2 linked regions of the Frankia alni ACN14a genome follow. The protein of the gene in region 1 interacts with the protein of each later gene in a pairwise test. Links are inferred from orthologs where the notes say so. Each region holds a gene or a part of one and is shown on either strand. Other genes may lie near its edges.

Region 1 (4,588 bases):
GTTCGCAAGATGCCGCACGGTCGGCGCCAGCCCAGCCTTCTCGGCGATGTCGACCGCGTCCCGGAACGCCCCGATCTGAGCCTGCACCGTCGCATGCCCGGGGGCGTCGGCGAACGCGAAGTGGCTCCACACCCCGAACGCCTCGATCACGCCCTCGGCCTGCAGCGCCGCGGCCTGGTCACACAACCCCGGCCAGTCGCCGGGCATCGCCCCCGCCCGGCCGAGGCCGGTGTCCGCCTTGAGGTGCACCCGGGCCGGTCGGCCAGCCAGCCGCGCGGCCGCGGCGATCTCCGTGAGGGTCCAGGACGCGGAGGCCGACACGTCGATGCCGGCCGAGATCGCCTCGCCGAAACGCTCACCGGGCGTCGCGAGCCAGCACAGCACGGGCGCGGTGATCCCGGCCGCGCGCAGCGCGAGCGCCTCCTCGAGGACGGCCGTGCCCAGCCAGCTCGCCCCGGCGTCCAGGGCAGCCCGGGCGCAGGGAATCATGCCGTGGCCGTACCCGTCGGCCTTCACGACGGCCATGGTGGCGGCGTCGCCGGCGCGGGCCGCGAGAGCGGCCACCGAATCACGGACCGCGTCGAGCTCGACGGCGGCATACGTCCGGGGTTCGCTGCTGGCGGACGCCCCTGGCCCCTGCACGCTCATGGCCGCCACGCTACTCGCCGTGACCGCCCGCCGGGTGCCCCCGACCGGCTACGCGAGCAGCTCCGCGATGACCCGAGGCAGCAGGTTGGGCAGGTCGCCGGCGGCGAGCGGCGCGGCAGCCCGCTCGGCGGCGCGCCCGTGCAGGTACGCGCCGACCGCCCCGGCACCGGCGGCGGGCAGCCCGGCGGCGAGCAGCGAGCCGATCAGCCCGGTCAGGACGTCCCCCGTGCCGGCGGTGCCCAGCCAGCCGGAACCGGTCGTGTTCACCCAGGCCGCCCCGGCCGGTTCGACGATCAGGGTACGGGTGCCCTTGAGCAGGATCACCGCGCCCGTCGCCGCGGCGGCCCGCCGGACGGTGGCGAGGCGGTCCGCCGCGAGGTCCGCCGTCGTGCGGTCGGGATCCCAGCCCAGGGCGGCGGCTGTGAGCCGGCCGAACTCGCCCTCGTGCGGGGTGAGGAGAACCGGCGCGCCCCGGTCACGCAGCGCCGCGGGATCCGCCGCGAGGATCTCCGCCAGCGGGTCGAGCGCGCCCGCGTCGACCACGACCGGAAGGTCGGTGCCGAGCAGTCCGGCCACCAGCTCCCGGACCGCGGGCCCCGGGTCCAGTCCCGGGCCGATCGCCCAGGCCTGAACCCGGCCGGCGGCGAGCATGGCCGCGCGGTCCCCGGCCCGGACGGCGGTCACCACCGCCTCGGGGTGCGCCAGCCGGACGAACTCCCCCGCCCGGCTGGCGACACCCACCGCGGAACCGCCGGCGTCATCGGCTCTGTCTCTGTCTCCGTCTCCGTCATCGTGGGCGTGGGCGTGGGCGTCGGGCGTCTCGGTCAGGGCGTGGCCCTCGGTCACGACTCGCAGGTAGCCGGCGCCGCCGCGCAGCGCACCGCCGACGGCGAGCACGGCGGCACCCGGATAGGCGTCGCTGCCCGCGACCAGGCCGAGGACCCCCCGGCGGTACTTGGACGACTCCGGGCCCGGCACCGGGAACATGGCGGCGACGTCGGCGTCGTCGAGCGCCCGCAGGTCGGGTTCGGGCAGCGCCAGCCCGATGTCGACCAGCTCCACCGGCCCGGTGTGGGCGGCGCCCGGCATCAGCCACAGGCCGCGTTTGTGCGTGCCGAACGTGACGGTGGCACTGGCCCGCACGGCGGGTCCGGTGACGGCGCCGGTGTCCGCGTCGACGCCGCTGGGAACGTCGACGGCCACGGTGCGCTCGGGCGGCGCGAGGGCCGCCAGCCGGGCGTGGTCCGCCCGCAGGCCGCCGCGGCCACCGATGCCGAGCAACCCGTCCAGGACGAGGTCGGCGCGGTCCACCAGTCCGCGCAGCGTCTCGTCGTCGAGCTCCGAGGCGGGGCCGTGCAGCCTGCCGCCGGCGGCGAGCAGGGCGGCGCTGCCCTCCGGATGGGTGCGGCCGGGTGCGACGGCGTCGACCCGAGCGCCCCGCGCGGCCAGGCGTGCGCCGGCCCACAGGGCGTCACCGCCGTTGTCACCGCCCCCGGCAAGCACGACGATCCGGGCGCCGTAGACGTGGCCGAGGCGGCGGGCGACATGGGCGACCAGGCCGTACACCGCGCGTTGCATGAGGGCTCCGGGCGGCAGGCAGGCGAGCAGCACTGCCTCGGCGTCCCGGATCTGGGTGACCGTGTGCGCGTTCCGCATGCCGCCATGCTGCCCCGCGCCGAGCGGCCGGTGCCGCAGGAAGGCGGTCAGCAGGAGAGTTGGCCGGTAGGAAGGCGGTCAGCTCTCGGCGACGACCATCGCGATGGCGACCCCGCCGTCGTGGGTGAGGGACAGGTGCCAGGAGGCGATGTCGAGCCGCTGCGCCGCGGCGGCCACGGTGCCGCGAATCCGCAGCGACGGCCGCCCACCCGTGGCCAGGACGACCTCGGCGTCGTGCCATTCCAGCCCGGGCGGCGCCCCAAGCACCTTCGCCACGGCCTCCTTCGCCGCGAACCGGGCGGCCAGCCGCTCCGGGCGGGCCAGACCGCGCTCCGCCGGGGTGAACAGGCGCATCGCGATCCCCGGCGTCCGGGACAGCGTCGCGGCGAAACGGTCCACGTCCACCACGTCGACGCCGACACCGACCACCGCCATCGCGCAAGCGTCCCATACCGGTGCCGCGGCCCTCGGTGGACCGTGCGCCGCGCCGCGCCGATCGCGCCGCGGCCGGGCGCACCCCCTCGAATCAGGGCCTCGCCCTGCCCGAAGGGGTGGCCCGCCGGCGGATCCTGAGCCGCGGTCCCGACAGTCCCCGGCCAGGGCCAGGGCCGGGGCCGGGATCAGAGTCAGGACTTCGCATCCCAGCCCGACGCGGGACCGTCCACCGTCCCGTCACCGTCCTGCGCGGCGGCGTCGTTCCCGGCGGCGGCCTGCCCGGCGCTGTGGGCCCCCTCCGCGGTCGCCGGCTCGCCTTCGTCGCCGGCCAGGATGCGGTAAAGGCTGCGGCGGGTCTCGGTGAGCAGGGACCGGGCGGCGGCGATCTGCGCGTCGTCCCCGGCCTGGGCGACCTGGACCACCGCGGCACCCACCGCGAAGGCCAGGGAGCGCAGGCTGGTCAGCTCGTCGTCGGCGCTGGCCGCGGCGGTCTCCCACGGCTTGCGGTGCCCCACCCGGGACTCGACGTGGGCCCGCCCGAGGTCGGTGAGGTGGAAGACCCGCTTGCCCTCCGCCTCCTCCGCGCGCACGAGCCCCTCGTCGGCGAGCAGGGACAGCACCGGGTAGACCGAGCCGGGGCTCGGCCGCCAGGTGCCACCGCTGCGCTCGGCCAGCTCGCGGATCATCTGGTAGCCGTGCATGGGCTGCTCGGCGAGCAGGGCCAGCAACGCCTCGCGGACGTCGCCGCGCCCCACCCGCGGCCCACGGCCGAAGCCACCCGGCCCGCCGAAGCCCGGACCGAACCCGGGACCGAACCCGGGACCGGGGAAGCCGCCGAACGGCGGCCAGCCCGGGCCACCGCCGCGGCGCCCGCGCGGCCGCCCCTCGCCGGGTCCGCCGTGCTCATGCCGCCCGCCGCCGTGCCCGCCGCGCGCCGTGCGGCTGGTGCGCTCGCGAGCCGCCGACTCCTTCGTCCCGCACCCGCCGGCCTCACGCTCCGCCCAGCCGGCCACCGTCTCGAAGAACTCCGACAGCCGCGCGGGATCGAAACCCGCCGCGCGCCCCCACTTGCCCCAGGGTCCCCATGGGCCTGGAATCGCCTGCGATGTCATGATCTTGCCCTTCATCTCCACGGAAGACCAACGGAGGTCATCCGCTCGCTATCGCGTACGCTAACGATATATCGCGATGCTACGTCTGACAAGACGGCCTTGGTAACGCCGGGGACCTGGCCGGTACGATCCGCCCTCGCATTCCGTAGGATTGACCAGTGATCATTTCTGTGTCCGGAGAGAACGGGCACGGCGGGGACGCCGTCACCCCGCTCGAAGCAGCCTTCGAGGAACGTGCCTGCGCACAGCGCGCGGGTACCGACGTGTTCATCGAAGGGGTGAACCTGGCCCTGCTCGGCCGCGTCGAGCAGCTGCGCATCCGGCCTACCAACGCCTCGGGCACGGTCGACGACGACGGGCCGCACGAGGTCCGGCTGGAGGCCGCCGACGACGGGCCGCGCACCGGCTGCACCTGCCCCGAAGGGGCGACCGGCTCGTTCTGCCGCCACGCGGTCGCCGTCGCCCTGGTCGCCACCGGCTCGGCGGGACTCGCCGACGACGACGAGGATGCCGACGACGACGAGGACAACGGCGGGATCATCGGCGAGAGCTCGCTGTTCACCGACGATCCGGTGCACGCCGCGATGCGGGTGTTCCTCAGCCGTGTCCCCCGCGCCGAGCTCGTCGAGACCCTGCTCGACGCCGCGGACGACAACGAGGCGGTCGCCGACGCGCTCTGGGAGGCCACCGTCGCCTGGCACGGCCGCCAGCACGGCGCCGCCCCCTCGCCCTGACCC
Region 2 (7,585 bases), 5.9 Mb from region 1 along the record:
GGACGGGGGAACCAATTCCGGGCGCCGAAGTCGGGCGTCCTAGGGGTGAAGCCGAGAACCGCGGCCGGGCATTCCCAGCCCGAACCCGACAGCTCACCTCGCAGGCGTGGGGAAGGGCAACTCAATGTCCAACGCTCGTTCGCTCGGTCGGGGCCTCAACCGGATCAAGCTCGGCACCCGGGCCGCAGTCATCGCCACCACTCTCGCCGCCTCCGTCGGCGGCGGCCTCGCGCTGTCCCAGCCGGCCAGCGCGGGGACCAACGCCGACCACTTCCTGCGCGCCGTGATCCCCTGCGAATCCGGCGGTAACCCGCACGCGGTCAACTCCATCGGAGCTGGCGGCCTGTTCCAGTTCCTGCCCAGCACCTGGCACGGTCTGGGCGGCCGTGGTCTGCCCCAGAACGCCAGCGTCGGGGAGCAGTGGCAGCGCGCGCGGCAGCTCTACGCGCAGGCCGGCACCAGCCCCTGGTACGCGTCGAAGCCCTGCTGGGGTCACCGGATCTGAGGCCCCGACACACCGCGCCGACATCCGCACTCGGCCGACTCTGATCCGCACATGATCGATCGGATCGTGCTCGACAGATCGTGAGCCGTGGCCGGCGCGAGGCGACGCGACCCAGCACGGGTCAGGAGCCCCGTCCCCCGAGCGGGGGCGGGGCTCCGTCACCACCCGAACCAGGCACCAGCCACCAGCTACCGGCCACCAGCTATGGCCGCCGCCCGAGCGGCACCTTCGCGGGCGGCCAGCGCAGCTCCATGCAGAGCTGCCCGTCGTCGACGTCGACGATCATGTCGATGGCCCGACCCGACGGCGCCGGCGGCAACTGGCCCGCCGGCCAGGAACACGACAGAAACAGGCTGGCCGTACGTGCCTGCGCAGTGACGGTGAGCAGGACCCGGCGGCTCGGCATCACCCGCAGCGCATGGTGCACCTGCTCGACGAACTCGCCGCGCACCGAGGCGGGAAGCTGGTCGAGACCACCGGAGATCTGGCTGGACACGACCGTGCCGTGCCGTTCGGCGGCATCGATGGCCTCCCCGAGCGCGCTGTGCACGGCGTCGTCGTCGAACAGCAGCCGCCGCACGGCGACCGCCCGCCGGGCACATTCCGAGCGCACGGCGTCGGCCTGCGGATCGAGCCGGCCCGCCGCGACGCCGGCCAGCAACGGCGCCACGTCCCGTTCGACGGCCCGCAGCAGCACGCTGCGACGCTCGCGCACCCGGTCCCGGTTCTCGGCGCGTCGGACCAGTTCTCGCTCGCAGTGACTGGCCCAGGCGCGGACATCGGCCGTGCTCCACAGCAACGGACCGACCATGACCAGGCAGATCTGCATGATCCACAGGTAGTAGAGCTGCATGAGCAGGTGGGACAGCGCGAACGGGTCCCGTGGGTTGGTCAGCAGGCTCACCGCGATCATGGCGGCGCCCACGGTGACCGAAGCGAGCACCCAGCGCCACACCGGGCGGGACACCGTCACCAGCATCACCAACGGCGGCAGGCTGACGAGCGGCCAGGCCATCATCCGCACCTCGCCGGCCTCGCCGGCGTTCCACCCGCCCCCCACCGCGATCCCCAGGCAGAGCAGCACCACGGCGGCCGCCTGGGCCGGCGTCAGCGGCCCGGACCGGAAGCGCCGCCGGGCCACAGCGACCGCCGCGAGCGGCGCGAGCAGCAACGCGAGCGCCAGCGGGATCGAACGGACATGGGGCAGGGCACGGCCGGCGGGCAGAACCAGCAGGATCAGCCAGAGTGCGGCGAACCGGCCGGTCACGTGGCGTAGCTGCGCGGTGTAGAGGGCGCGCAGCAAGCCGGCCGCGGGCGCCACCCTGGCCCAGGGGTCCGCACGCCCGGCTCCGCGGTGTGCCTCGCCCGCCGACTCGGATCCGACCGGCACATCGCCGACCGGCACGTCGCCGGCCAGCAGGTCGCCGGCCAGCCCGGACTCGATCAGCACGTCGCCGGCCGGCCCGCAGTCGATGGGCAGGCAGCCGGCCGCGCCCTCGTCGGACGTCGGTCCGCGTGCCGCCGCGAGGATTCCACCGGCCGCCGGCAGGCATCCCGGCGCGGCCCGGGACGGTAGCTCGCGCTCATCGACCAACTCGTCGAGGGCCGTCGCACCGTCGGCGCAGCGGCGGCGAGTGAGATACCCGTCGGCGCCGCCGCCCCAGGCTATGCCGGTGAGGGTGTTGAGCACCGCGTTGTGGATCGTCAGCTCATGCTCCCGCCGCTCGCGCAGCAGGGTGAGCACATCCTGCTCGCCGGCGCGCCGCTCGGCCACCTCGGCCAGCCGAGACTGCGCTCCACCCGCGAGCGCGCACACCTGCGGCCGGGCGTACCGGACGAGCAGGGCCGTGCAGACAATCGCAGCCAGCGGCATCGGAGATGGCGGCCCGGTGCCGGCCGCCCCGGCCACGAAGGCGCCGGCCGTCAGCACCGTCACGGCCAGGGACGGACCGGCGGGGAAGGTCCAGGCGGCCACCGCCGTCGCGTGCGTCGCCGCGAGCAGCACGAACGAGGCCGAGTCACCGACCGATTCCGGCGGCAGCCACAGGCGCGCCCCCGCGGCCAGGACGAGCGCGGCGACCACGTTGCCGGCCGCCAGCACCCACCCGATGCCGCGACGCAGCGCGACCAGGGCGAACGTCAGCGACCAGCCGGCGGCCAGCGCCGCGACCAGCAGGCCGAGCGGATGGCCCGCGTACCAGTGGTGCCAGAGCAGCACGAACCCGAGGCCGAAGAGCGCCCCGTACAGCCGCACCGCCGCGAAGACCGCCGCCAGCACGAGCCGAAGCGCGACGGTGGGCAGCAGGGTCAGCCGCGGTTGCGGTTCGGGCAGGAGCAAACGCGGCAGCGCGAACAGCCGCGCCGACGGTCTCCGCCTGCCCCGCACCGTCGTCCGTTCCCCCGAGATGGCCCGACGCCCAAGTAGGGCATGAGGCTACAAGGGCGCCGAGACGGGCTCAGCGTTCCGCCGCGCAAGACTCGGCTGAGTCACCTTATTCGCCGCCGGCCGCCAGGAAGGCCGCCGCCACCCGGCGGCCCCCATGGCCGGGCGGCCGCCGCCCGGGCCTGCCGGAGTGGTCAGGTGCGGCGGCGGCGGGCGATCTCGGCCAGCGCGATGCCGGCGGCGACCCCGGCGTTGAGAGACTCGACCGCGCCGGCCATCGGGATGCGGACCGTCACGTCGCAGCGTTGCTCGACGAGCCGGGACAGCCCACGGCCCTCGGACCCGATCACCAGGACGACTGGATCGGTGGCCATCTCGAGCTCGTCGATCGTCGTGTCGGCGTCCGCGGCCAGCCCGACGACGAACAGGCCGGCCTCGGCGTAGGACACGAGGGTCCTGGCGAGGTTGGTGGCCCGGGCGACCGGCAGCCGGGCGGCGGCACCCGCCGACGTCTTCCAGGCGGCGGCGGTGATCCCGGCGGCCCGGCGCTCGGGCACCAGGACGCCGTGGGCGCCGAAGGCCGCCGCAGAGCGGACCACGGCACCGAGATTGCGGGGATCGGTGACGCCGTCGAGCGCGACCACCAGACCGGGAGCCGCGGCGCGCGCCCGGGCGAGCAGGTCGTCGGGATGGGTGTAGCGGAACGGCGGGACCGCCAGGGCGAGTCCCTGATGCGGCGCCGTGCCGCACATGCGGTCGAGGTCCGGGCGAGCGACGTCGACCACCGCGATCCCCGCCCGGGCGGCGAGGCGGCGGGCATCGGCGAGCCGCTCGTCGAAGTCCAGCCCACCGGCGACGTAGAGGTTCGACGCCGGCACGCCGGCCCGCAGCGCCTCGACCACCGCGTTGCGGCCCACGACCAGCTCGTCGGCCTCGGAGCGGCGCGTGCGCGGCCCCCCCTGCCCGGACTGGGTGGCGTCGTCGGCACCGGAGCGGCCGGCGGTGGCCCGCCCCCGCTCCCCGCCCTGCGCGGTCCTGGCCGCGGCGGCCGCCCGGCGCTGCGCGGGATGGCCGGGACGCAGGTGGGCGGGCGGCGTCGCGCCCCGGCCCTCCAGAGCCTTGCGGCCCTGGCCACCGCTGCCGGCACCGGCTCCCTTGCGATGCGAACCCGCCTTGCCGGCCCGGCCGCCCTGCCCGCCCCGGGCGATCCCGCCGCCACCCCGGCGCGCGGCGCCGGCCATCAGTGCCACCGACCGGCGTGCGCCGTGGAAATGACCATGTGACCACGGTATACGGCCGGCGTCGGGGACGCGGCCGGCGCCGGACGCGGTCGGGGCGGGCCGCGACCGGCCGGTTGCGGCCCGCCCCGCCGACCGGCCAGGGGTCCCCGGTCGGGGGTCTGGCGGGCCCGAACCCGGCCGCCTGCCGCGACATGGTCGTTCGGGCCTGCCCGGCGCCCTATCCTGAGGCGGCAGTCCCACGCCGGTGACCTGGGTGGTCCCGGCCGCCCTCGGCCAGGTCAGGAGGGTCCGGTGCGCGTTGTTCGCCGCGCGTCATCACGCAGTCGCGGACCGCGGCTGGGGCGCGTGCCGTGCTGAGCTCTGGCGGGGTGCGGGCCGAGGACGGGCCGGGACCGGCCGGCATGGCCGACGCTCCGGCACCGGCATGGCCGCCGTCGCCGACCCTCGCCCCTTACGCTCTCCTGAGGTTGCGCGCCGACGGAGGGGGACGCACCGGGACCTGGCCCGCCCCTGGCGATCTGCGTCATCGACGGGCCCCGGGGGAACCTGGGAGAATACGTCCCCATGAATCCACGATGACCAGCTCGACGCGTGTGACCAGTTCGTCCGGTCGCCGGCCGTGCGCCTCCGGCGTCGCGGAGCGACGGCGGCGAGCTCCGATGACCGGACCAGCAGGGGCAGGAGGCACCCAGCACATGGCTCTGCGCACACCGCCCGCACGCGAACGTTCCTTCCCGGCGGAATGACGGTGGACCTCAACCCGCACGACGACGCCCCCACGGTGGCCTACCAGCTCACCGGCAGCGGGGCCTTCGACCCCGACGACGACCTGGGCCGTTGCCCGGTGTGCGCGGCGCCGGTGTATTCGGACGACCACTACTGCGAGGTCTGCGGGCATCCGCTGGAGGGCCCGGATCCGGCGCACGGGGACGCCGACCACAGCGAGGTCGACCTCGGCGAGCTGGCCGGGGTGTGCGACCGGGGCGTGCGCCACACGACCAACGAGGACGCGATGGGGCTCGCCGTCGTCTACGGCACGCTCATCGCGGTGGTGTGCGACGGGGTCTCGACCACGCCCGGCTCCGGCCAGGCCTCCGCCGCCGCGGCGGCCACCGCGATGGCGGTGCTCGCTGACGCGGTGCGGGCCCACGGGCCCGGTCACCCCGTCCACCACGACACCCGCCCGCCCCGCGGCGGCAGCGCGGCCGACGACATGCTGGACATCCTGGAGCCGGCGTACCCGGAGTACGACGAGCCGCGCACGGCGCCGCGGGCGATCGTCGGGGGCTTCTCCCCGGAGGACGCCGAGGCCGCGCTGCACGCGGCCGTCGATGCGGCGCAGGCCACGATCGCCCAGCTCAGCGCCGCCGAGGGGCGGATGGCCCCGTCGTGCACCTTCGCCGCCGCCATCGTCACCCCGCCGACGCCCGACGGCCCCGGCATGGTCACCGTCGGCTGGGTCGGCGACAGCCGCGTCTACCTGCTCGGACCGCGCTGGTGCGAGCGGCTGACCTCGGACGACACCTGGGCCGCCGAGGCCGCCAGGGCGGGTCTCATCCCCGCCAACGAGGCCGAGACCCATCGGCGCGCGCACACGTTGACCCGCTGGCTCGGCGGCGACGTCGAGGACGTGGCCCCGCACACGGAGATCTTCCCGATCGAGGCGCCGGCCACGGTGCTGGTGTGCTCCGACGGGCTGTGGAACTACGCCTCCCGCCCGGACGTCATGGCCTCGCTGGTCAACCAGCTCCCGCCGCGCTGCACGGCGATCGACGTCGCCCGCCACCTCGTCGACTTCGCCATCGACGCCGGCGGCCACGACAACATCACCGTGGTCGCCGCCAGGGTGGATCACTGATGGGCGTCTTCTCCGCGGAGGTCTACCAGAACGAGTACCTTCCGCCCGGTGGGACGGACGTGCACGCCGTCGTCACCGTGACGTCGACCGGCCGGCCCGACGGCCCGGGCGGCCTCGCCGGCGAGGCCGCCCCGCCCGGCCTCCCACCGCACGGCTCCGTGTCGGCCCACGGCTGCCCGCCGCCGGCCGGATCGCGGCGCCCGGAACTCGCCGAGGTCCTCCTGCTCGACTGTTCGGGCTCGATGGCGAACCCGCCGGCGAAGATCGCCCAGGCGCGCCACGCGGCGAGTGCGGCCATCGACTGCCTGCCCGACGGCGTGTGGTTCGCGATCGTGCGCGGCACCGGCGCCGCCAGCATGATCTACCCGGACGCCCCGTACCTGGTGGCCGCCTCGACCGTCACCCGGGAGCGGGCCCGCCTCGCGGTGAGCCAGATGGAGCCGCACGGCGGTACCGCCATCGGCCGATGGCTGGACCTGGCGCGGGCGCTGACGGCAACCCGGCCGCGGGCCATCGCGCACGCGCTGCTGCTCACCGACGGCCAGAACGGTGAGCTGGCGACGGACCTGGCAGCGGCCGTCGCCGCGGCCCGCGGCCGGTTCCAGTGCGACTGCCGGGGCATCGGCACCGACTGGCGCGTCGCCGAGCTGCGGCTGATCGCGGCGAACCTGCTGGGCACCGTCGACGCGATCGCCGGCCCGGACGAGCTCGTCGCGGACTTCACCAGCGTGATCGCGACCGCCACCAGCCGCGCGACCGACCGAGTGGCGCTGCGGGTGTGGACCCCGCGGGGCGCCGAGGTGGGGTTTCTGCGCGAGGTCTCCCCGATGTTGCGCGACCTACAGGCCGAGAGGACCACATCCGACGATCACAGCGTCGACTACGCTACCGGCGCGTGGGGAACGGAGTCGCGCGATTACCACCTGAACATCCGGGTGCCCGCCCGGCCGGTCGGGACCGAGGCGCTGGCCGCGCGGGTCAGCCTCGTCGTCGACGGCCGGGAAACGGCGCAGGCGCTGGTGAGAGCGTTGTGGACGGACGACGAGACCCGTTCCACCCGGGTCAGCGCGGTCGTCGCTCACTACACCGGACAGACCGAGCTGGCGGCCTCGGTGCTGCGTGGGCTGGAGGCGCGTCAGTCCGGCGACGAGGCCACTGCAACACTGTTGCTCGGACGCGGGGCCCAGCTGGCGCTCGCCTCCGGCAACGAAGACACCTACCGCCTCCTACAGAAGGTGGTTCACATCGACAATGCCACAACAGGTACGGTTCGGTTGAAGAAGAACGTCGAGAAGATCGATGAGATGGTCCTTGACACACGGTCGACGAGGACCCTCCGGGTGAACCGGTGATCAGGTGAGGGCACGTTGCCCTGCGGGGCACCTGTCTCACGACCCGACTACTGCGATCGGTGCGGAATTGGGATCATGAGTGGTCAGGAGAGGTACGAATACCGTCCGGACGACGGCGGTCGGTCTCCCTACGGGACGGACGAGCCCGGCGGCCAGCGTCGGCGTGGCCCGTCGCAGGCGGACGGCCCGGACGCGGCGGGGGGGTACGACCCGCTGGGCATCCGGCGCTCGCCGGCGGACCAGTCC

Evidence for each region. Proteins that work in one complex are often made in the same cells at the same time.
Region 2: the proteins of FRAAL_RS04885 (region 1) and rlmB interact in binary tests that used the Escherichia coli proteins (3 or more experiments, as listed by UniProt). The link is inferred for Frankia alni ACN14a from one-to-one orthologs.

What each region holds. Positions count from the first base shown.
Region 1 is NC_008278.1:1,185,857-1,190,444, reverse strand. Bases 1-2,897 are described here. They hold FRAAL_RS04885 (bifunctional ADP-dependent NAD(P)H-hydrate dehydratase/NAD(P)H-hydrate epimerase), read right to left. Parts: upstream 2,305-2,897; coding sequence 697-2,304; downstream 1-696. Other genes in these bases: FRAAL_RS04880 (holo-ACP synthase), read right to left, coding at 2,383-2,739; alr (alanine racemase), read right to left, coding at 1-648. Also shown: FRAAL_RS04875 (PadR family transcriptional regulator), read right to left, coding at 2,931-3,851; FRAAL_RS04870 (SWIM zinc finger family protein), read left to right, coding at 4,010-4,585. UniProt on the Escherichia coli protein: Bifunctional enzyme that catalyzes the epimerization of the S- and R-forms of NAD(P)HX and the dehydration of the S-form of NAD(P)HX at the expense of ADP, which is converted to AMP.
Region 2 is NC_008278.1:7,087,686-7,095,270, forward strand. Bases 2,107-4,899 are described here. They hold rlmB (23S rRNA (guanosine(2251)-2'-O)-methyltransferase RlmB), read right to left. Parts: upstream 4,130-4,899; coding sequence 3,083-4,129; downstream 2,107-3,082. Other genes in these bases: FRAAL_RS28410 (hypothetical protein), read right to left, coding at 2,107-2,891; FRAAL_RS28420 (PP2C family protein-serine/threonine phosphatase), read left to right, coding at 4,872-4,899. Also shown: FRAAL_RS28405 (transglycosylase family protein), read left to right, coding at 125-505; more of FRAAL_RS28410, read right to left, coding at 708-2,106; more of FRAAL_RS28420, read left to right, coding at 4,900-5,987; FRAAL_RS28425 (VWA domain-containing protein), read left to right, coding at 5,987-7,339; FRAAL_RS28430 (FHA domain-containing protein), read left to right, coding at 7,415-7,585. UniProt on the Escherichia coli protein: Specifically methylates the ribose of guanosine 2251 in 23S rRNA.